2 linked regions of the Methylibium petroleiphilum PM1 genome follow. The protein of the gene in region 2 interacts with the protein of the main gene of each other region in a pairwise test. Links are inferred from orthologs where the notes say so. Each region holds a gene or a part of one and is shown on either strand. Other genes may lie near its edges. The genes, in order: MPE_RS06070 and dsbD.

Region 1 (9,650 bases), 2.3 Mb from region 2 along the record:
GCCAGCCAAACGGAGTCCGCCACGCTGGTGTGTTCAGGTGTCGACTCGGCGCGTCTGGCACGCGCACTGAGCACTTCAGCAACCCATCCAGGAGCGCCCAACTGCGTGTCGAGCTTGCGGAACAGCTTACGGCCGGTGTATATCGCACCGTAGCGGTTCAGACGGACTGCGATGCTGATGTCCATTACCGTACGCGTGAAGACTAGACACTGCCGGGAAGTAGCTCGGCAAAGCTACGTTGCGCACCGTCTCTATACTACATTAGGCATCATCGTCAACGTCACGCCCTTCGAGCCGGAATGGGAAGGCTACGTGACGCTGGAGTTCAGCAACACCACGCCGCTGCCGGCCAAGATCTACGCGGGCGAGGGCTGCGCACAGGTGCTGTTCTTCGAGAGCGACGAGGTCTGCGAGACCAGCTACAAGGACCGCGGCGGCAAGTACCAGGGGCAGCGGGGCGTGACTTTGCCCAAGACCTAGCGTTGGTGGCGCCGTGGCGCGGGCGCCGCGCCGGGCCGCTGTGTTGCGCTCGTGTCCCCCGCGGTCCGCCCTGCGGGCCGACCGCTCCTCCTTTACCTCGCTCCACACAGCGGCCCGTCACGGCGCTTCGATACACCGTGGATTGCCACGGTCAAAAGACCTTCGTACGCCGCGGTGGTGCGTGCGACCAGGGCGTCGGGTGAATGGCGAAGTGAGGTAGAGGAGGAGGGCCGGGCGTGAGCCCGGCACGGGGGACACGAACGCAGCCGTTCACCCGGCGCCCTGGTCAGCAGCGCTCAGCCTGATCGGCGGCGAACGGACTGTAGGAAGTTGCCTGACACGCCACTACCGCTCCACGCAGCAAGCGCTCAACTGCGGAGGCTTCGGCGGTGTATTCGCGGCATTGCGGGTGTGCGGCGCCCCTAAGCTCATGACATCGAAATGCCATCCACGATGGCCCCGGAGCCGACTCATGAACCCGCGCGACCTGCCTGCCGACTATCACGACCTGCCGACGATGCCGGCCGAGTTGCTCACCGAGTTCGACGACACCGGCTTCGCGTCGATCGACGACATCGCCTGCACCCGCCTGGGCGTGAAGGCTTCGCAGACCCCGCTGGCGGTCGATGTGTGGACGCTGTCGCGCTTCCGGGCGCTGATGGCCGAGGAGGGCTGGCCGGTGCACGCCGCCCGCATGCTGTTCGACCGCGTCTACGCACACGAGCGCCTGGCCTTCGCCCACAGCAGCGCCAACCAGATCCTGCGCGAACTCGCGCTCGACCTGTTCCGCCGCATGCACGCCGACGACGGCCTGTCGCACTGAGGCCGCCGCCGCCGACGCGCGGCCGGGCCTGCTGTCCTTCCCCGAGATCGCTCCCTGGCTCAGCGAGAAAGCGCGGCGCCCGGCAGTACCATGGGCCGCATCGTTCGGCTTCCGGGGAGGGGCGTCATGAAGTGGGAAGGCCAGGAACAGAGTGACAACGTCGAGGACCGCCGCGGCATGGGCGGCGGTGGGCGCGGCGGACTGCCGATCGGTGGCCGCGGCATCGGTGTCGGCACCATCGTCATCGCGCTGGTGGCGGGCTGGATCTTCGGCATCAACCCGCTCACCGTGCTCGGCATCCTGAGCGGTGGCGGGGGCGCACCCACGGCGCAGGTCTCCACCGGCCCGGCCCCGGCACCACCGGCCGACGACGCGCAGGCGCGCTTCGTCTCCGTGGTGCTGCGCAGCACCGAGGACGTGTGGACCGAGGTCTTCCGCAGCGGCCAGGCGCAATACGTGCGGCCCAAGCTGGTGCTGTTCCGCGGTGCCACGGCCACCGCCTGCGGCACGGGCCAGAGTGCGATGGGCCCGTTCTACTGTCCCGGCGACCAGCAGGTCTACATCGACCTCCAGTTCTTCGACACGCTGCACCAGCGCCTCGGCGCGCCCGGCGATTTCGCGCAGGCCTATGTGATCGCGCACGAGGTCGGCCACCACGTGCAGCAGCTGCTGGGCATCAGCGAGAAGGTGGAAGCGGCGCGGCGCGGCGGCAGCGAGGCCCAGGCCAACGCGATGAGCGTGCGCCTGGAGCTGCAGGCCGACTGCTTCGCCGGCGTGTGGGCCAACCGCTCGCAGCAGGCGCGGCAGTGGCTGGAGCAGGGCGACATCGACGAGGCGCTGAACGCGGCCTCGCAGATCGGCGACGACACGCTGCAGCGGCGCAGCCAGGGGCAGATCGTGCCCGAGAGCTTCACCCACGGCAGCAGTGCACAGCGCGTGAGCTGGTTCAAGCGCGGCATGCAGACCGGCCGCATCGCCGACTGCAACACCTTCGAGGCCAGCCGGCTCTGAGTGGGGCCCGGGCAGCGCGGTGCGCTGCTCGCCCCCGCTGGGCCTACTTCGCGGCCGGCTCGCCGATCTCGATCTGCAGCCCGGTCGTCCCCACGGCCACGGCGTCCGACAGGCCCTGCAGGTCGCCCGGCTGCGGCATCGCATCGCCGCTGCGCGACAGGCGGGCGCCGACCACCACCTGGGTCGCACCCGAGAGCCGGGCCGCCGGCGACATGGACAGGCTGTCGTCGAGCGTGAACTGCAGCGGCAGGTCCTTCGCCTGGCGGCGCAGGATGGCGAGCGGCATGCGAGGAGCGCCTTCGCCGGCCGCCCGCGCGAACACGAACAGCGTGTCCTCGGGGGCCACGCGGTCCTTCAGCGACGGCGCCAGGCGCACCGTGCCACTCACCCGGGCCGGCACGCCGGCGGGCAGCGGCGGCGACGACGCGGCTGGCGTCACGGCGGGCGCAGACTCGGCGGACGGCGGCAGACCGGCGAGCTGGCGCGCCTGCGCCACGCTCGCGCGGATCTGCTGGGCGAACGGGCTGTCGGGCGGCTCCACGCGCGCCAGTGCCTCCCAGTGCTTCACCGCCGTCGGGTAGTCCTTGCGGTCGAAGGCGATCAGGCCGGCGAAGGCGAGCGCCTTCGGGTGCGCCGGGTCGAGCGCGAGCGCGCGTTCGACCAGCCGAGTCGGCTCGCCGTGCATCGCATCGCGGTCCAGCGCGACCAGCGAGGCGCCGAGGTCCACCAGCAACGAGGGGTCGCGAGGATTCAGCGCGACGGCCTTGCGGTAGGCCTCGACGGCTTCCGCATGCCGGCCCAGCGCCGCGTAGGAGCGCGACAGCATCTGCCAGCCCTCGGCGTCGTCGGGGAGGGACTTCAGCCGCTCGGCGAGTTGATCGACCATCGCGGCGATCTGCGCCCGGGCCGGGTCGCCGCCCGCGCCGCTCGCAGCGGCCGGCGGGGGGGCGGCGGCCGACCGCGACCCGGGACCGAGATCCAGCAGGCCGGGGGCGCCGAGCCAGCCGTAGCCGCCGCCGACGATGACGAGCGAGAACACCGCGAGCGCGGCCGTCAGCCCGAGCCGGCGGCGCGGACCGGCGGCGGCCGTGTCGCCGGCATCGGCTGGCAGGGAGGTCGGCGCGGTGCGCCAAAGAGGGCGCGTCAGGGCGGCGATCGCGGCAAGGCACAGTGCGGCCGCCAGCAGCAGGAAGAACAACAGCATCGGGGTCATGGGGCGCGCGGTCCGGCGCCGTCGGCGTCGTCCTCGTCGGGTTCGAAGTGATCGTCGCTCAGCCGCGCGCGCCGGCGCAGCACCAGCAGCAGGGTGACCAGGCCGCCCACCAGCAGCACGAAGGGGCCGAACCACAGCAGCCAGGTGCTGGTCCGGACCGGCGGGCGGTAGAGCACGAAGTCGCCGTAGCGGTCGGTCATGTACTGCAGGATCTCGGCCTGGCTGCGGCCTTCGCTCAGCATGCTGCGGACCTGCCGGCGCAGGTCGACGGCGAGGTCGGCGTGCGAGTCGGCGATGGTCTGGTTCTGGCAGACCAGGCAGCGCAGCTCGGCGGCGATGCGCATCACGCGCGCCTCGAGCACCGGGTCCTCGGCCAGCGGCGGGGCGTCCTTCGCCACGGCAGGGCCGGCCAGCAGGCCCGCCAGCAGGGCCGCGGCAACGAAGCGGCGCCCGCTAGCCATTCAGGGCCTTCAGCAGCGGCCGGATGCGGGTTTCGATGACGGCCGGCGTCAACGGGCCGATGTGCTTGAGGCGCACCAGCCCCTGCTGGTCGATCACGAAGGTCTCGGGCACGCCGTAGACGCCGAAGTCGATGCCGACGCGGCCGTCCGCATCGAAGGCCGAGGCATCGTAGGGGTCGCCGAAGCGGCGCAGCCACTCCAGGCCGGCCGGCCGGGTGTCCTTGTAGTTCAGGCCGATCACCGGCACCGACTTGCTGCGGGCGAACTCCATCAGCGTCGGGTGTTCCTCGCGACAGGCCACGCACCACGAGGCCCACACGTTGAGGATCCACACCTTGCCCAGCAGGTCGTCGCGGCGCAGCGTCTGGTTCGCGTCGTCCAGTCGCGCGAGCGTGAAGGCCGGTGCGGGCTTGCCGATCAGCGGCGAGGGCACCTCGGTCGGCGACAGCCCGAGCCCGCGCCACAGGAAGACGACAAGGACGGCGAACAGGCCGAGCGGAAGGATGTAGCGCAGGCTCCTCAGCATCACGCCACCGCTCCGGCCGGGCCGGCCTGCTGCCCGTGCTCCTGGCGCTGCCGGGCGCGGTAGCGCCGATCGCTCGCCGCGAGGGCGCCGCCCAGCGCCATCAGGACGCAGCCGCCCCAGATCCAGTTGACGAAGGGCTTGAAGTAGACCCGCACGATCCAGCTGCCGTCGGCGGTGGGCTCGCCCAGCGACACGTAGAGGTCGCGCGTGATGCCGCGGTTGATGTCGGCCTCGGTCATCGGGTTGCGCTGCACGCGGTAGATGCGCTTCTCGGGCTTCAGCAGCGCCACCGCCTTGCCGTCGCGCGTGACTTCGATCTGGCCCTGCAGGCCGTCGTAGTTCGGGCCCTGGATCTCCTTCAGGCCGCGCAGCGCGAACACGAAGCCGCCGGCCTCGGTGGTGTCGCCGATCGCCATCTTCACGTCACGCTCGAGCTGGTAGGTGGTGACCATGCTCACGCCGAAGGCGAACACCGCCACGCCCAGGTGGGCCAGCATCATGCCGAGCATCGCGCGCGGCAGCTGCCGCGCGCGGGCCGCCAGGCTCATCGGCAGGCCACCGGCCGGGCGCAGCCGCTCCCACAGGTCGACCCCGAGGGCGGCGACGATCCAGTAGCTCATCAGCAGGCCGAGCGTCGCGCCCAGCGCGATGCGGCCGGCCAGCCAGCCCGTGAGCAGCGCCGCGACCACCGCGATGGCGGCAGCCCAGCGCAGCCGGCGGGCCAGGTCGGGCAGTTCGGCCTGCTTCCAGCGCGCCAGCGGCCCCACGCCGAGCAAGAACACCGCTGGCGCCATGAGCGGCACGAACACGGCGTCGAAGTAGGGCGGCCCGACGGAGATCTTGCCCAGGCCCATGGCGTCGAGCAGCAGCGGGTAGAGCGTGCCGAGCAGCACCGACAGCGTGGCGACGACGAACAGCACGTTGTTGGCGAGCAGCATCGACTCGCGCGACACCACGCCGAAGCGCGCGCCGAGCCCCACCTTGGGCGCGCGCCACGCGTACAGGGTGAGCGAGCCGCCGATCACGATGACCAGGAACAGCAGGATGAACAGGCCGCGCTGCGGGTCCGTGGCGAAGGCGTGGACCGACGACAGCACGCCCGAGCGCACGAGGAAGGTGCCGAGCAGCGACAGCGAGAAGGCGACGATCGCCAGCAGCACCGTCCAGGACTTGAAGGCGCCGCGCTTCTCGGTGACCGCCAGCGAATGGATCAGCGCCGTGCCGGCCAGCCAGGGCAGGAAGGAGGCGTTCTCCACCGGGTCCCAGAACCACCAGCCGCCCCAGCCCAGCACGTAGTAGGCCCAGGTGCTGCCGAGCATGATGCCCAGCGTCAGGAAGGCCCAGGCGGCGGTGGTCCAGGGCCGCGTCCAGCGCGCCCAGGTGGCGTCGAGCGTGCCGCCGAGCAGCGCCGCGACGGCGAAGGCGAAGGCCACCGAGAAGCCCACGTAGCCCATGTAGAGCATCGGCGGGTGCACGATCATGCCGGGGTCCTGCAGCAGCGGGTTCAGGTCGTTGCCGTCCGGTGGGACCGGGAACAGGCGGTCGAAGGGGTTGGAGGTGATCAGCATGAACAGCAGGAAGCCCACGCTGATCAGGCCCATCACCGCGAGGATGCGCGACACCACCGGCACCGGCAGGTGGCGGCTGCGCAGCGCCACCGCGAGCGTCCAGCTGCTGAGCATCAGCACCCACAGCAGCAGCGAGCCCTCGTGGCTGCCCCAGGAGGCGGCGATGCGGTAGAACAGCGGCAGCGCGCTGTTCGAGTTGGTGGCCACGTTCAGCACCGAGAAGTCGTGTCGCACGAAGGACGCCACCAGGCAGCCGAAGGCCAGCGCGACCAGCAGGAACTGCGTCTGCGCCGCCGGCCGCGCGAGCGCCATCCAGTCGGCGCGGCCGCGAGCGGCGCCCAGCAGCGGCAGGGTGCCCTGGATCAGGGCGGTGGCCAGCGCCAGCAGCAGCGCGATCTGCCCGAGCTCGGGAATCATGGTCGGGTTTCCTTGACGACGGTCTCGCCGAGCTTCTGGTTGCTGGCGCCGGCGCGCTGGAGCGCCTCGGCGGCTTCGGGCGGCATGTAGTTCTCGTCGTGCTTGGCGAGCACCTCGCGGGCAACGAACACGCCGTCGTCGCCGAGCTGGCCTTGTGCGACGACGCCCTTGCCCTCCTTGAACAGGTCGGGAAGGATGCCCTGGTAGCGCACCGGAATGCTCTTGACGGTGTCGGTCACGACGAAGCGCACCACCAGGCCGTCGCGCTGCACGCTGCCGCCGTCGACCAGGCCGCCGAGGCGGAAGGCGCGGCCCACCGGCGCCTCCTTCGCCGCCACCTGGGCCGGCGAATAGAAGAACACGAGGTTGCTCTGGAAGGCATTGAGCACCAGCGCCGCGGCCACGCCCACGGCCGCGACGATGCCGACGATCAGCACCAGGCGCTTCTGGCGCGGCTTCATGGCTGCAGCTCCGTGTCGACCGTCTCGCCGGCGGCACGCGCGAGCGCCAGGCGCTGGCGGCGCGCGACCCGCCAGGGTTCGGCCGCCATCAGCAGGGCCGTGACGGCATACGAGCCCCACACGTAGAGGCCATAGCCGCCCATGTCGAAGAACGCCGAGGCGCTGGGCCAATTCATCAGGACTGCTCCTCGCGTGTTCGGGACCGTGTCGCCAGGTCGCGCACCCAGTCGGCATGCGACTCGCGTTCCAGCACCAAGGCGCGGGCGCGCATGAACACGACCGCGAAGGTGTAGGCCCAGAACGCGAACGTCATCAACAGCATTGCCGTCAGCATGGTGGTGGCCATCTTGGGTGCCGCGGTCATGGTGATCGTGGCGCCCTGGTGGAGGGTATTCCACCACCGGACCGAAAAATAGATGATGGGGATATTCACCGCGCCCACGATCGCCAGCAATGCTCCGGCACGGTCGCCGCGTCGCACGTCGTCGATCGCCGCAACCAGCGCGATGTAGCCTAGATACAGAAACAGCAGGATCAGTTCCGAAGTCAGCCGGGCGTCCCACACCCACCAGGTGCCCCATGCGGGTTTGCCCCAGAGGGCGCCGGTCCACAGCGCGAGGAAGGTGAACAGCGCGCCGGTCGGCGCCAGCGCGTGCGCCAGCATGAAGGCCATGCGGGCATTGAACATCCAGCCGACGGCGGCCCAGAAGGCCATCGCGAGGTAGATCACCATCGACATCCACGCGGCCGGCACGTGGATGAAGATGATGCGGTAGGACTCGCCCTGCTGCGCGTCGGTGGGCGCGACGAAGAAGCCCATGTAGAGCCCGGCCGCCGCCAGCGGCGCGGCCGCCGCCCACAGCCAGGGGATGAGCCGGCCGGCCAGCGCGTGAAAGCGCGCGGGCGCGGCGAAGGTGAACCAGCGAAAGCGTTCGGTCACGCCGTTTTACTCCAGTGAGATGCGCAGCGCGGCTGCGGTGGCGACCGGCGCCGTCAACGCCGTCAGGATCAGCAGCGCCCCGAGGATGGAGAAGTGTCCTCCAGGCGACAGGCCGGCGTCGACCGCAGCGACGGCGCCGGTGCCGAAGATCAGCGCCGGGATGGTGAGCGGCAGCACCAGCAGCAGCAACAACACGCCGGCGCTGCGCAAGCCGAGCGTCAGCGCCGCGCCCACCGCGCCGAGCAGGCTCAGCACCGGAGTGCCGAGCAGCAGCGACACGAGCAGCGCGCCGAGCGCGTCGCGGTGCACGTCGAACAGCAGACCCAGCAGCGGCGCGGCGGCGATCAGCGGCAGGCCGCTCAGCGTCCAGTGGGCCGCCGACTTGGCCGCGGCGATCACCACCGCGCTGCGGCCGGTCAGCAGCATCTGTTCCAGCGAGCCGTCGGCGAAGTCGCTCGCGAACAGCTGCGACACCGACAGCATCGCGGCGAGCAGCGCGCACACCCAGGCCAGGCCGGGCGCCAGCTGGCGCAGCACCTGCGGCTCGGGCCCGACGCCGAGAGGGAACAGGCTGGCGGTGACGACGAAGAAGGCCACCGGCATCAGCGTCTCGACGCGTCGGCGCAGCGCGAGACGCAGGTCGCGCAGGTAGACGGCGAGGAACAGGTCGCGCATCTCAGGCGCACCGGTCCAGGTCGATCTCGCGCGGCCGCAGCCGCACCGTGTCGAGCTCGAGGTGGCTGGTCAGCAGCACGCTGCCGCCGCGCGCCGCATGCGCCAGCAGCAGATCGTTCAGTCGCTCGATGCCGTCGGCATCGAGCGCGTCGTAGGGCTCGTCGAGGATCCACAGCGAGGGCTCGTCCTCGACTGCCAGCCGAGCCAGCGCGACGCGCCGCCGCTGCCCTTGCGACAAGGTGCGTACCGCGGCCGTGCGGCGGCCCTGCAGGCCCATGCGGTCGAGCGCGGACTGCACAGCGGCGGCGCTGCAAGGGCGCCCGTGCAGGCGCAGCAGGAACTGCAGCGACTCGGTCGCGCTCAGGTCGTCCTTCAGCGCATTGGCGTGGCCGATGAAAACGAAGCGCCGGTCCACGGCAGATGTGCTGGCCGCCACGCCGTCACGCAGGATCTCACCGTCCTCGGGTCGGGCCAGGCCGGCGGCGAGGCGCAGCAGGCTGGTCTTGCCGCGACCGTTGCGACCGCGCAGCCAGACGATCTCGCCGCCGGCGACCTCGAACGCCAAGCCCTTGAACAGCAGGCGGTTGCCGCGCCGGCAGGCCAGGCCGGTGGCCGACAGGTGTGGTGCAGCGGCAGGGGACGGCGGGACGTGTGGCGACAACACGGGACGTTTCAGGTTGCAAGGGCGGTGCGCAAGGCGTGCCGACTGTACTGCGGTCGTGGCCGGCCGCTGGGCGTACGAACGGCCCACGGCGGAGACCGGAGGGCGACTCCGGTTGCGCTTGCTCACATCTGAATCGTCTTTATGCAGACAAGCACAAATACGGCAGCAAATCATCTGCGACAGCGTGTAAGCGCTGCGTGCACTGCCAACTATTGACGCGTTTTTCGCTGGTTCAAGCGCGAGTATTCGTCCGCTCCGATCCCGCCGGCTTCCGGCAGCGTCCGGCGCACGAAAGAACGAACGAACAAGAAGGGTCCGTCGCCCGATCGGCGGACGAGCAGCTCAGGGGAGATCGTGATGTCCATGTCCAGCCTGTCGAGTGTCGGCCGCCGTGCGGCGGGCGCGGTACGC
Region 2 (9,571 bases):
ATCACGCTGGCCAAGGAGCCGACGCTGGCCAACCGCCGCCTGGCCTTCGATCGAACCCGCGATCGCGATGTCGTCGCCAAGCTGTTCAATGACCTCGGTCCGCGCTACAAGGCGCGCCCGGGCGGCTACACCCGCATCCTGAAGATGGGTTTCCGCGTCGGCGACAACGCGCCCATGGCCTTCGTCGAACTCGTCGATCGCCCCGAGCCTGCGGCCCAAGCGCCGGCCGAGGCGACCGAGTAAGGCGGGTTGATGGTTGGGGCTCCGGGCCGGTGAATCCGCCCGGAGCGCCCGCAACGAGGTTCTGCAAGGCCAGCCATCGTGCTGGCCTTCTTGCTTTCCGTGCCCGCCGGCGCGAGGCGATGGGGACGGAACCGTCAGGAATGACGCAGGGTCCGAACTTCCGATAGCGCTTCGATGACCATGACAGGCTACTCTGCAGGGATTGGCTGCCGACCCTTCCGACCCTCGTTCGACCTGACCGCATGCCCCCCGTGACGCCCATCCGATTCCTGCGCACGCTGCTGCTGTGGCTGACTGCGCTGCTCCCCTTGTTTGCTGCAGCGGCTGAGGATTTCCTGCCGCCCGAGCAGGCCTTTCGCTTCGACGCGCGGGTCCTCGACGGCAAGTCGATCGAGATCGGCTTCGTCGTGGCGGACGGCTATTACCTGTACCGCGAGCCCTTCAAATTTGAAGCACAGGGGGGCGGGGTGGTGCTCGGCGCGCCGGAAATTCCTTCCGGGACGGTGAAGTTCGACGAGACCTTCGAGAAGGATGTCGAGACCTACCGCGGACGCGTGGCGATCCGTTTGCCGGTCGATGCCGCACCGGCGTCCTTCCAACTCGTCGTCACCAGCCAGGGTTGCGCCGATCAGGGGTTGTGCTATCCACCGATGCAGAGCGTGGCCGATGTGCGGCTGGCGGGTTTCGGTGGAGACGGCAGTGTTCGCGTGCCGGCGGACGGTCGCGGGCTCGATGGCGCCCTCGCCGCATCGCGCGCATCGGCCTCCATGGCGGGGGCGAGCCGCAGTGGAGACGCGGCCATCGACCATGCGTTGCGCAGCGGCCGCTTCTGGCTTGTGGTCTTCGCGTTCTTCGTCGCGGGGTTGCTGCTGTCGTTCACACCCTGCGTGCTCCCGATGCTGCCGATTCTGTCGTCGCTGATCGTCGGGCAGGGCGGTCAGGCTGTGGCGCGCTCGCGCGGACTGCTGCTCGCCGGCGCGTATTCGCTCGGCATGGCCTTGGTCTACACCGCGCTCGGCGTGGCCGCGGGTCTGGCAGGCGAGGGCCTGGCGGCGGCCTTGCAGAACGCCTGGGTGCTGGGCGCGTTCTCGCTGTTGCTGACGCTGCTGGCCCTGTCGATGTTCGGCGCCTACGAATTGCAATTGCCAGCGGTGCTGCGCGACCGCCTTGCCGCGTCTTCGGGGCGGCTGCAGGGTGGGCGGCTGGCGGGCGTGTTCGCAATGGGCGGCGTGTCCGCGTTGATCGTCAGCCCCTGTGTTGCTGCACCGCTGGCCGGCGCCTTGCTGTACATCAGCCAGACGCGCGACGTGCTGCTGGGCGGCAGCGCGCTGTTCTCGCTGGCCGCCGGCATGAGCGTGCCGCTGCTGCTGCTCGGTGCGTCGGCCGGGGCCTTGCTGCCGCGCGCGGGGGCGTGGATGGAGAGCGTCAAGCGCTTCTTCGGCCTGTTGCTGCTGGCCGTTGCCTGGTGGATGCTCAGCCCGGTCGTGCCCGCGCCGCTCGCCGTCGCCGGCTGGGGCGTGCTGCTGATCGGTGCCGCGGTGTTCCTGCATGCCTTCGACCGCCTGCCGGAGATCGCCGGCGCTGACCTGCGGCTGGTCAAGGGGCTCGGTCTCGCGCTGGCCGTCGCAGGCGCCACGCAGATCGTCGGCGCTGCGGCCGGGGCGCAGGACGCACTCAAGCCCCTGCAGCCTTTCGTCGTCGGCATCTCCCCAGCTGCGGCTGCGGCGCTGCCTGGCAACGCGATAGCCGCGACGCACGACGGCGTGAGCTTCCGGCGTGTCAGCACGGTCGAGGAACTCGACGCCGCGGTCCGTGGCGCCGGTCGACCGGTGATGCTCGACTTCTACGCCGACTGGTGCGTGAGCTGCAAGGAGATGGAGCGCTTCACCTTCACCGATCCGGCCGTGCAGGCGCGGCTCGGCAAGGCCTTGCTGCTGCAGGCCGACGTGACGCGCAACAGCGAGTCGGACCGGGCGCTGCTCAAGCGCTTCCAGCTCTTCGGCCCGCCGGGTATCGTGTTCTTCGATGCCGGTGGCCGTGAGCTCGAAACGCGTGTCATCGGCTTCCAGAATGCCCAACGCTTCCAGCAGAGCCTGCAGTCGGCGGGCCTGTGAACTGGCGCGACGCAACACGCGCGTGCTATACTCTTGGTCTCAGTCGCGGGGTGGAGCAGTCTGGTAGCTCGTTGGGCTCATAACCCAAAGGTCGTTGGTTCAAATCCAGCCCCCGCAACCAAGATCAACAGGCGCCAGCCTTTTCAAAACGCCCACCGCTCGGTGGGCGTTTTGCTTTGTGCCGCACTCGGTGGACTCGTCGACTTGCGGCTCATCGAGCTGCGTCGTGTTTCGGCATCTCGCTCTCGTGCCAGCGACCGAGCAGCCATTTCGACAGGCCCGAGAACACGAGGAAAATCGCCACACCGAGCAGCGACACCAGCAGCAGCGCGGCGAACATCAAGGGCGTCTCAGTGCGGAAGCTGGCCTCGAGAATGCGCGAGGCGAGTCCGGTGTCTCGCCCGGCTGTGCCGGCGGTGAACTCAGCGACCACTGCGCCGATGAGGCTCAGGCCACCGGCGACTTTCAGGCCCGCCATGAAATAAGGCAGTGCGCTGGGCACGAGCAGGAAACGCAGTCGTTGCCAGCGTGTCGCGCCGTACAGCGTGAACAGATCTCGCAAGCGTGCGTCGGCACTCTTCAGGCCGATAGTGGTGTTCGCCAGGATCGGGAAGAAGGCGACGATCCACGCGCACAGCAGCAATGCCAGCGTGGTGCTTTCGACGTAGATCAGGATCAACGGTGCGATGGCGATGATCGGTGTCACCTGCAGCACGACGGCGATCGGGAACAGCGCCACTTCCACCCAGCGCGACAGCGCGAACGCCACCGCCAGCAACACGCCGCCCAGCACGGCTGCGCCCAGCGCCAGCAGCGTCAGCTTGACGGTGAACCAGAGTGACGGCCCGAGCGTATCCCAGCGTTCGATCAGCGTCCTGAAGATCAGCGACGGCGCCGGCAGGATGTAGTGAGGCACCTTCTGAATGTGGACGACGAGTTCCCAGGTCACCAGCAGCGCCACGATCAGCGCCGCCGGCACGATCGCGCGCAAGGCACGCGCCCGCCATGCCGCGGGCTGCGGGGAGGTATCGGTGCGGGGGCGAGCGACCGGCATCGTCGCAAGCTCAGTCGGGTCCCACCGCAACGCCTTCGACCGCGCGGCGCAGCGCCCGCGAGACCGCGACACATTGTTCGCCGTAGTGCGCGGCAGTCCGGAAGGCCTCGCCGCGCAGTCCGCGCTGCTCGATGCGGATTTCTTCGCGGAGGCGGCCGGGAGCGGGGCCCATCAACAGCACGCGGTCGGCCAGGTAGACCGATTCGTAGACGCTGTGCGTCACGAACACCATCGCGAAGCCTTGCTCGGCCTGGATCGCCAGCAGATCGTCGTTCAGCCTCTGGCGCGTCAACTCGTCAAGGGCGCCGAAGGGCTCGTCCATCAGCAGCAACTGCGGCCGCAGCGCCAGGGCTCGGGCGATCGACGCGCGCATCTTCATGCCGCCCGACAACTCGTGAGGGTAGGCCTTCGCCGCCGCCGTGAGGCCGACCCGGTCCAGCGCCGCGTCGATCGTGGTGGCCGCCGCGGCCCGTGTTCGGCCTTGCAGGCGCAACGGCAGCCACACGTTGTCGGCCACAGTCGCCCATGGCATCAAGGTCGGCTCCTGGAACACGAAGCCGAGCTCCGGCGCGCTGCCGCCGGCCCAGGTCACGGTGCCCGACCCCGGCCGCTCCAGGCCGGCGATCAGCCGCAGCGCCGTGCTCTTGCCGCAGCCCGAAGGTCCGAGCACGCTGACAGTCTCGCCGGCGCGCAGATCGAAGCTCAAGCGGTCGAGGGCCACGATGCCATTGGGGTAGCGCAAACCCAGTTCGCGCAGGCTCAGCAAAGGGGGGGCGTCAGCAGCGTTCATGCGGGCAGCGCCAGCGGTACACGAGCGACCGGATTGTCGTTGGGCGCCTGGGGTGGCGCTCCAAGCCCGGATCAGGCCTGCTGCAACTCTGCGGCACGCAGCGGCGGGACTGCCGAACCGGTCTTCTTCTGCGCCAGGTCGACTCCGTGGCGCACGGCGATCAACTCGGCCAGGATCGACACCGCGATCTCGGCCGGCGTCCTGGCGCCCAGGTGCAGACCGACAGGGCCGTGCAACCGGTCGATCTCGCCAGGCGACAGGTCGAACAGCGCAAGGCGCTCCTTGCGCCGCGCTGTGTTGTCGCGCGACCCCAGCGCACCCACGTAGAAGGCGGGCGACTTCAGCGCCTCGAGCAGCGCCAGGTCGTCGAGCTTGGGATCGTGCGTCAGCGCCACCACCGCGCTGTGCGGGTCGAGTGCCAATTCGACGACCAGATCGTCCGGCATCGCCGTGCTGAAACGGCAGCCCGGCACGTCCCAGCCCAGGTGGTATTCCTCGCGCGGGTCGCAGCAGATGACCTCGAAATCCAGAGCCAGCGCCATCTGCGCCAAGACGCGCGTCAGCTGCCCGGCGCCGATCATCACCAGGCGCCAGCGGGGACCGAACAGTGCACGAAGCGTGTGGCCGTCGAAGCTGAAGGCCTCGCCGCGCGAAGCGGTCTCCAGGGTCACGCTGCCGCTGGACAGGTCGAGGCGGCGCGCCACCAGTTCGTGGCGCGCGGTGCGTGCCAGGAGCTCGTCGATCCAGGCGACCGAACTCAGCGGCTCCTGCAACAGGCGCAGATTGCCGCCGCAAGGCAGGCCGAAGCGGGCCGCTTCCTCCTTGCTCACGCCGTAATTCACGAGCGCCGGGGTGGCGACGCGCTCGCCATGCCGCACGCGGTCGATCAGGTCGTCCTCGACGCAGCCGCCGGATACCGAGCCGACCACCTGGCCGTCGTCGCGCAGGGCCAGGAGCGCGCCCGGCGGCCGGGGCGCCGAGCCCCAGGTTTCCAGCACCGTGACCAGCCAGACGCGTCGGCCTTCGGCGAACCAGCGGCGCGCCTCGGTCAACACCTGCAGGTCGAGACTGTCCATCGTGCACTCGGCGGTCGGGACGTGGACGCGAGGCTCGCGTCGCGCACCCGCGGACGATCAGTCCGCGCTGCTGGTTTCGCTGGTTTCTGCGGCGGCCGCCGCAGCTGCGGCGGCGGCGAGCTTCTTGCTGCGCGGATTCTTCTCGCACAGGGGCTCGCAGACCGGCTGGCTGCGTCCGAGCACCTTTTGCATGGTGCGTCGGTTGGGGGGCTGGTGGGCGCCGCAGAAGAAGCAGGACATGGTGTTCGTCGCGCCCGAGAACGCGCCGGGGCGCGGAGAGAACGGCGAGCCCGGGGCCTTGCTGGTGTAGCGAAGCCCGTCCTGCTGGATGCGGGTCGTGGTGTCTTTGCGTGAGGCCATACCGCTATTGTCTCAGGCTCTGGGCCCTTTTGTCGGCGCGGGGCAACCCGCAGCGAGCGAAAGCGGGTTTCCGGGCCTGCGGCAGGCCCTCGCTCGGTCAGCGCCGGGTCAGCACGATGGCCAATTCTGCCCAGGTGCTGGACGGGTGCGGAACGCGAGCGTAGGGCGGGCGGGGCCAGTCCCAGCGATCGCCCGGCAGCAGCGCCCGCAGCGCGTTCACGTCCACGTGATACGGCGGGCCCTCGATCAGGCCCTGGCCGGCGCCTTCCCGCAGCGCCTGCATCGCCAGCAGGGCCAGCGTGCCGCCCGGACGCAGCCATGCGTGCAGTCGGGCGGCGTAGGCCACCCAGTGGTCGGGATGCAAGGCGCACAGGCAGGTCTGTTCGTAGACCGCGTCCAGCGGCGCTGTGGGTTGCCAGGTCAGCACATCGGCCTGCACGACCTCCGCGGCCAGGCCCGCCGCGGCGAGCCGGCCCTGAGTGAGGCGCACGGCGCCGGGCGCGTAGTCGATGGCGGTGACCGAAAAGCCGCCGCGTGCGAGCGCCACCACCTCATGTCCGCTGCCGCAGCCGGGCACCGCAATGCGCCCCGGTGCCAGGCTGCCGTCGCCCAGCCAGGCGGCAAGCTGCGGACTCGGTGCTCCACGATCCCAGGGCAACTGCCCGGTGTCGAAGCGCTGCTGCCAGAAGTTGAGGTCGGGACCGCTCATGCGAGCCAGTCTAGGGCCTGCCGCGGTGGCCGGCGAGCGCCGCCGCGTGACAGACGCTGCGGCGCGGCGCGCTCATCCGTCGATCGCGCGCACCAGGGCTTCGGTCGCGGGCAGCGACAGATTGAGCAGGCGGGCGATCGCGGCCAGATCGTCCGGCACCGCGGGGTTGTCCCAGCCGCGCACGGGATCCTCGGTGTGGCGGGCCAGCCGGATGGCCAGCACCACGTTCTGCACCTGGGGTTGGGCCGCCTGGCTGTTGTCGTCGGCGATGCGTACCAGCAGTTCGGGCAGCGCCCAGGTGTGCATCAGGGCCTGTTGCAGCGCGAGCAGGTCGATATTCAGCAGCTGACGTTGTGCATGGTCTGAGCGCAGCGTCGGGTCGGCGCGCTGGCGGCGGGCAATCTCGAGCGCCAGAGCCGGCGCGTGGCACCACAGCAGCATCTCCGCGAAGTCATGCAGCAGCGCCGCCAAGTGGAGGACCTCTGCATCGTCGTCCATGCGGTGGACCGCAAAGCCCAGCGAGAAGTTGGCCGCGCGGTGCGCACGCCGCATCACGCGCTGCAGGCCGGCCAGGGCCTCCGGCTGGCTGGCCAGGTGCACCTCGATCTGCGCCATGCCGTTGAATGTGTTGAAGAACGGGCCGATCCCCATCATCACCAGCGCCGCCGTGACCGTCTCGGGCCCGCTGTTGTCGCCGCCGTCCCGCCGGCGGCGCAACTGGGCCACGGCCGCGAGCAGCTTCAGCGACATCAAGGGGTCCTGCCGCACCGGCTCGGCGAGCTGGTGCGCGTCGACGTCACCGCGGGTGGCTTCCACCCGCTCCAGCAACTCCAGCTCCTCCGCCGTGGCCGCCAGCACCGGGATCGGCGCGTCACTGAACCAACGGGTCCAGGCGGGCAGGTCGGGCAAGGCGTGGGTGAGCATGGGGAGGGTTCCGGGCGATGCGTGGTTATCGGCCGCTGAATCCCTGTCTGTAGGGGGCGGGTGCGTTTCGGCGGCACTGGCAGGACCCTGAAAACAAGAAAGCCTCCGGACCGCAGACGGCGCCGGAGGCTGGGCGGGGGACTGCGCCTGATCAGTTCGACAGCGGGAGTTCGCGCCAGTTCAAGCGCCTCAATCCGACAGGGAGACCGAAATTGAGATCGTTCTTGCCCAACTCACCCTTCTCGTCGCCGCGGATCGCCGTCATCTTGCCGTCGACCTTCACGAACTTGAAGTCGGTGATAAGGCTGGTCGTCTGGATATACGAGACAACCGTGGAGTTCTCCAGCAATCGAGAGATACCTCTGGAGAAATCCGCTCCGTAGATACGGCTGATGCCCGAGGGGTTGCAGCTGTCGCCACCAGGCAAACTGGGTGTGAAGGCGACGGTGCCGAAGAAGCTGATAGGGTCATTGGTCAGCCGCCATGCCACCGTGTTGCTCGCGTTCTTGCCGAGATCGATGAACCATCCCATGGGGGCGGCCGCCGTGGCGGTGTAGCCCGCCAGGAGATTAGTGTTCTCGACCAGCTTGTCACGACCGATCGGGAACGAGACGCCGCTCGGAAGCGTGGTGTTGAAGGCGACCGCATTGCCATCTGTGATGGCGTAGAAGCTTTGCATCTGGGCGGACCCGATGTCGGTCGAGTCCAACAGGCGACCGGTGCCGATCATCACCACGCGTTGGCGCGTCGTCGGGTGCACTTCGATCAGAGGCCGCGAAGTCACTGGTTGAGCCCCTTCGGTGGGGTGGCTGAGTGTGGCAAGTCGCAGCGGGGCAGGGTAGCTTCCGGTCGTGCCAGTGACGTTCAGCCGCCAGAGATTGCCGAGCAGATCGCCAGCGTAGATCGCGTCAGCGTAGCCATCGGTGAAGTCGAGCACGTAAGCGTTCGCGTGCGCCAGGCCCGCATCGTTGGCAATCGTCCCCACGCCAGTAGAAACCGCTTCGAGCAGCGCACCCGTCTTAGGATTCACGAAGAACAGGTAGCCTTGACCGTCGGGTGTGTTGTAGCCCGACGTGAAGATCACCGTCCAGCCGTACTTGCGCGTCTTCACGATCATCGGTTCGCCGAACGAATAGCCCATGCGTGAATCGGTGAACTCCCAAAGCACGCGGGCCGCAGCGTCTGCTTCGGAGTTGATTCCGCCCGGATCGGTCACATCGATCGCGTAGAAGCTGCGCCCGCCCTTTCCAAGGCCGCCGACCAGGATCGACCGCCAATCGGACGCCGTCGAGGCCGGCGTGCTGCCTGTCCCGGTCCGGTTGAAGTCCACGTCCTTGACCACCGGCGTGGCGTTCACGAAGAAGCGATGATTGAACGGAGTGCGGCCTAGCGAGGCCAGACCGCTCACATTCGGCGTTCCGTCCGGGCCATTGAATGCTGCATTCGGGATGTAGGCGAAGATCTCACGCCCGGCATCGGTGCCCGAAAGTGCGCCATTGAAAGCGTGGAGCATGCCGTCGTTCGCGCCGACATAAACGACGGTCGGGCGGTTCGCACGGGCCGCTCTGAATGCTCGATAGCCAGGGTTGGTGACGTCCGACAGCGATAGCGAAGGCGGACCGACCGGCAACACACGCGACCCGACGATGTCGCCGAGCAACTCCGTGCGCGTTCGGTAACCGGGGGTCGTCGAGGCCAGTTCGTTCGTCCGATCACCTCGAAGGTAATTCAGATAGTTGACGCTGTCGTCCCCGGCAACATAGCTCGTGTCGAGCAGTGCAAGCTGGGCAGCATTGACTCTTCCGGCGCCGGTGCTGGTAGAGCGAAATGCCACGCCGGTTGCGCCCGCAGGATCCCAGGTCACCACATTTCGGTTGGTGCTCCAGCCCGTGCCGGTGAGCTGCGTCTTCAACTTCTCGGTGGCGCCCCATTGCCGTGTGGGGATGGGGACGCCCGAGCTGAACGACAGCGAGTTCGCCAGCAATTCGCCCGTCCAGCTGTTGTTTTCCGCGTCGTACGAGGCGCTGTAGCTCGCATTGCCGGTGAGGGTCAGGACCGGGTCTACGGTGGAGAACGAGGTGGTGTAGGCGTCCAGGTCTGCGACGATCTTCTCGAAGGCTGCCGTCAGGCCCGCGACCATGGTGTCGGGACGGCCGGCGGTGTAGTAGTTGTCGGGCCGTGCCTGAGTACCGACGGTCTGGCCGGTCGTGGACCACCACTCCTGCGGCAGCGCCGCGGTGCGGGTGGCCGGGTCGTAGTCGTTCGGCACGGTGAAGCCACCGTACTTTGCCGCGAGGTAAA

What was found.
Region 1: the proteins of dsbD (region 2) and MPE_RS06070 interact in binary tests that used the Escherichia coli proteins (3 or more experiments, as listed by UniProt). The link is inferred for Methylibium petroleiphilum PM1 from one-to-one orthologs.

The regions. Positions count from the first base shown.
Region 1 is NC_008825.1:1,301,402-1,311,051, forward strand. What follows is about bases 2,748-5,747. They hold MPE_RS06070 (DsbE family thiol:disulfide interchange protein), read right to left. Parts: upstream 4,515-5,747; coding sequence 3,981-4,514; downstream 2,748-3,980. Other genes in these bases: MPE_RS06060 (tetratricopeptide repeat protein), read right to left, coding at 2,748-3,527; MPE_RS06065 (cytochrome c-type biogenesis protein), read right to left, coding at 3,524-3,988; MPE_RS06075 (heme lyase CcmF/NrfE family subunit), read right to left, coding at 4,514-5,747. Also shown: MPE_RS23215 (hypothetical protein), read right to left, coding at 1-185; MPE_RS06050 (hypothetical protein), read left to right, coding at 953-1,303; ypfJ (KPN_02809 family neutral zinc metallopeptidase), read left to right, coding at 1,430-2,314; more of MPE_RS06060, read right to left, coding at 2,358-2,747; more of MPE_RS06075, read right to left, coding at 5,748-6,499; cytochrome c maturation protein CcmE, read right to left, coding at 6,496-6,960; heme exporter protein CcmD, read right to left, coding at 6,957-7,136; heme ABC transporter permease CcmC, read right to left, coding at 7,136-7,900; heme exporter protein CcmB, read right to left, coding at 7,907-8,575; cytochrome c biogenesis heme-transporting ATPase CcmA, read right to left, coding at 8,577-9,239; MPE_RS24275 (hypothetical protein), read right to left, coding at 9,449-9,604; MPE_RS06105 (FAD:protein FMN transferase), read left to right, coding at 9,597-9,650. UniProt on the Escherichia coli protein: Involved in disulfide bond formation. Catalyzes a late, reductive step in the assembly of periplasmic c-type cytochromes, probably the reduction of disulfide bonds of the apocytochrome c to allow covalent linkage with the heme.
Region 2 is NC_008825.1:3,624,625-3,634,195, reverse strand. What follows is about bases 1-2,921. They hold dsbD (protein-disulfide reductase DsbD), read left to right. Parts: upstream 1-485; coding sequence 486-2,357; downstream 2,358-2,921. Other genes in these bases: MPE_RS17240 (ABC transporter permease), read right to left, coding at 2,569-2,921; rplQ (50S ribosomal protein L17), read left to right, coding at 1-243. In the rest of the region: more of MPE_RS17240, read right to left, coding at 2,922-3,411; MPE_RS17235 (ABC transporter ATP-binding protein), read right to left, coding at 3,422-4,201; MPE_RS17230 (XdhC family protein), read right to left, coding at 4,273-5,277; MPE_RS17225 (hypothetical protein), read right to left, coding at 5,335-5,637; MPE_RS17220 (methyltransferase domain-containing protein), read right to left, coding at 5,735-6,346; MPE_RS17215 (HDOD domain-containing protein), read right to left, coding at 6,419-7,270; MPE_RS17210 (pilus assembly protein), read right to left, coding at 7,422-9,571. UniProt on the Escherichia coli protein: Required to facilitate the formation of correct disulfide bonds in some periplasmic proteins and for the assembly of the periplasmic c-type cytochromes.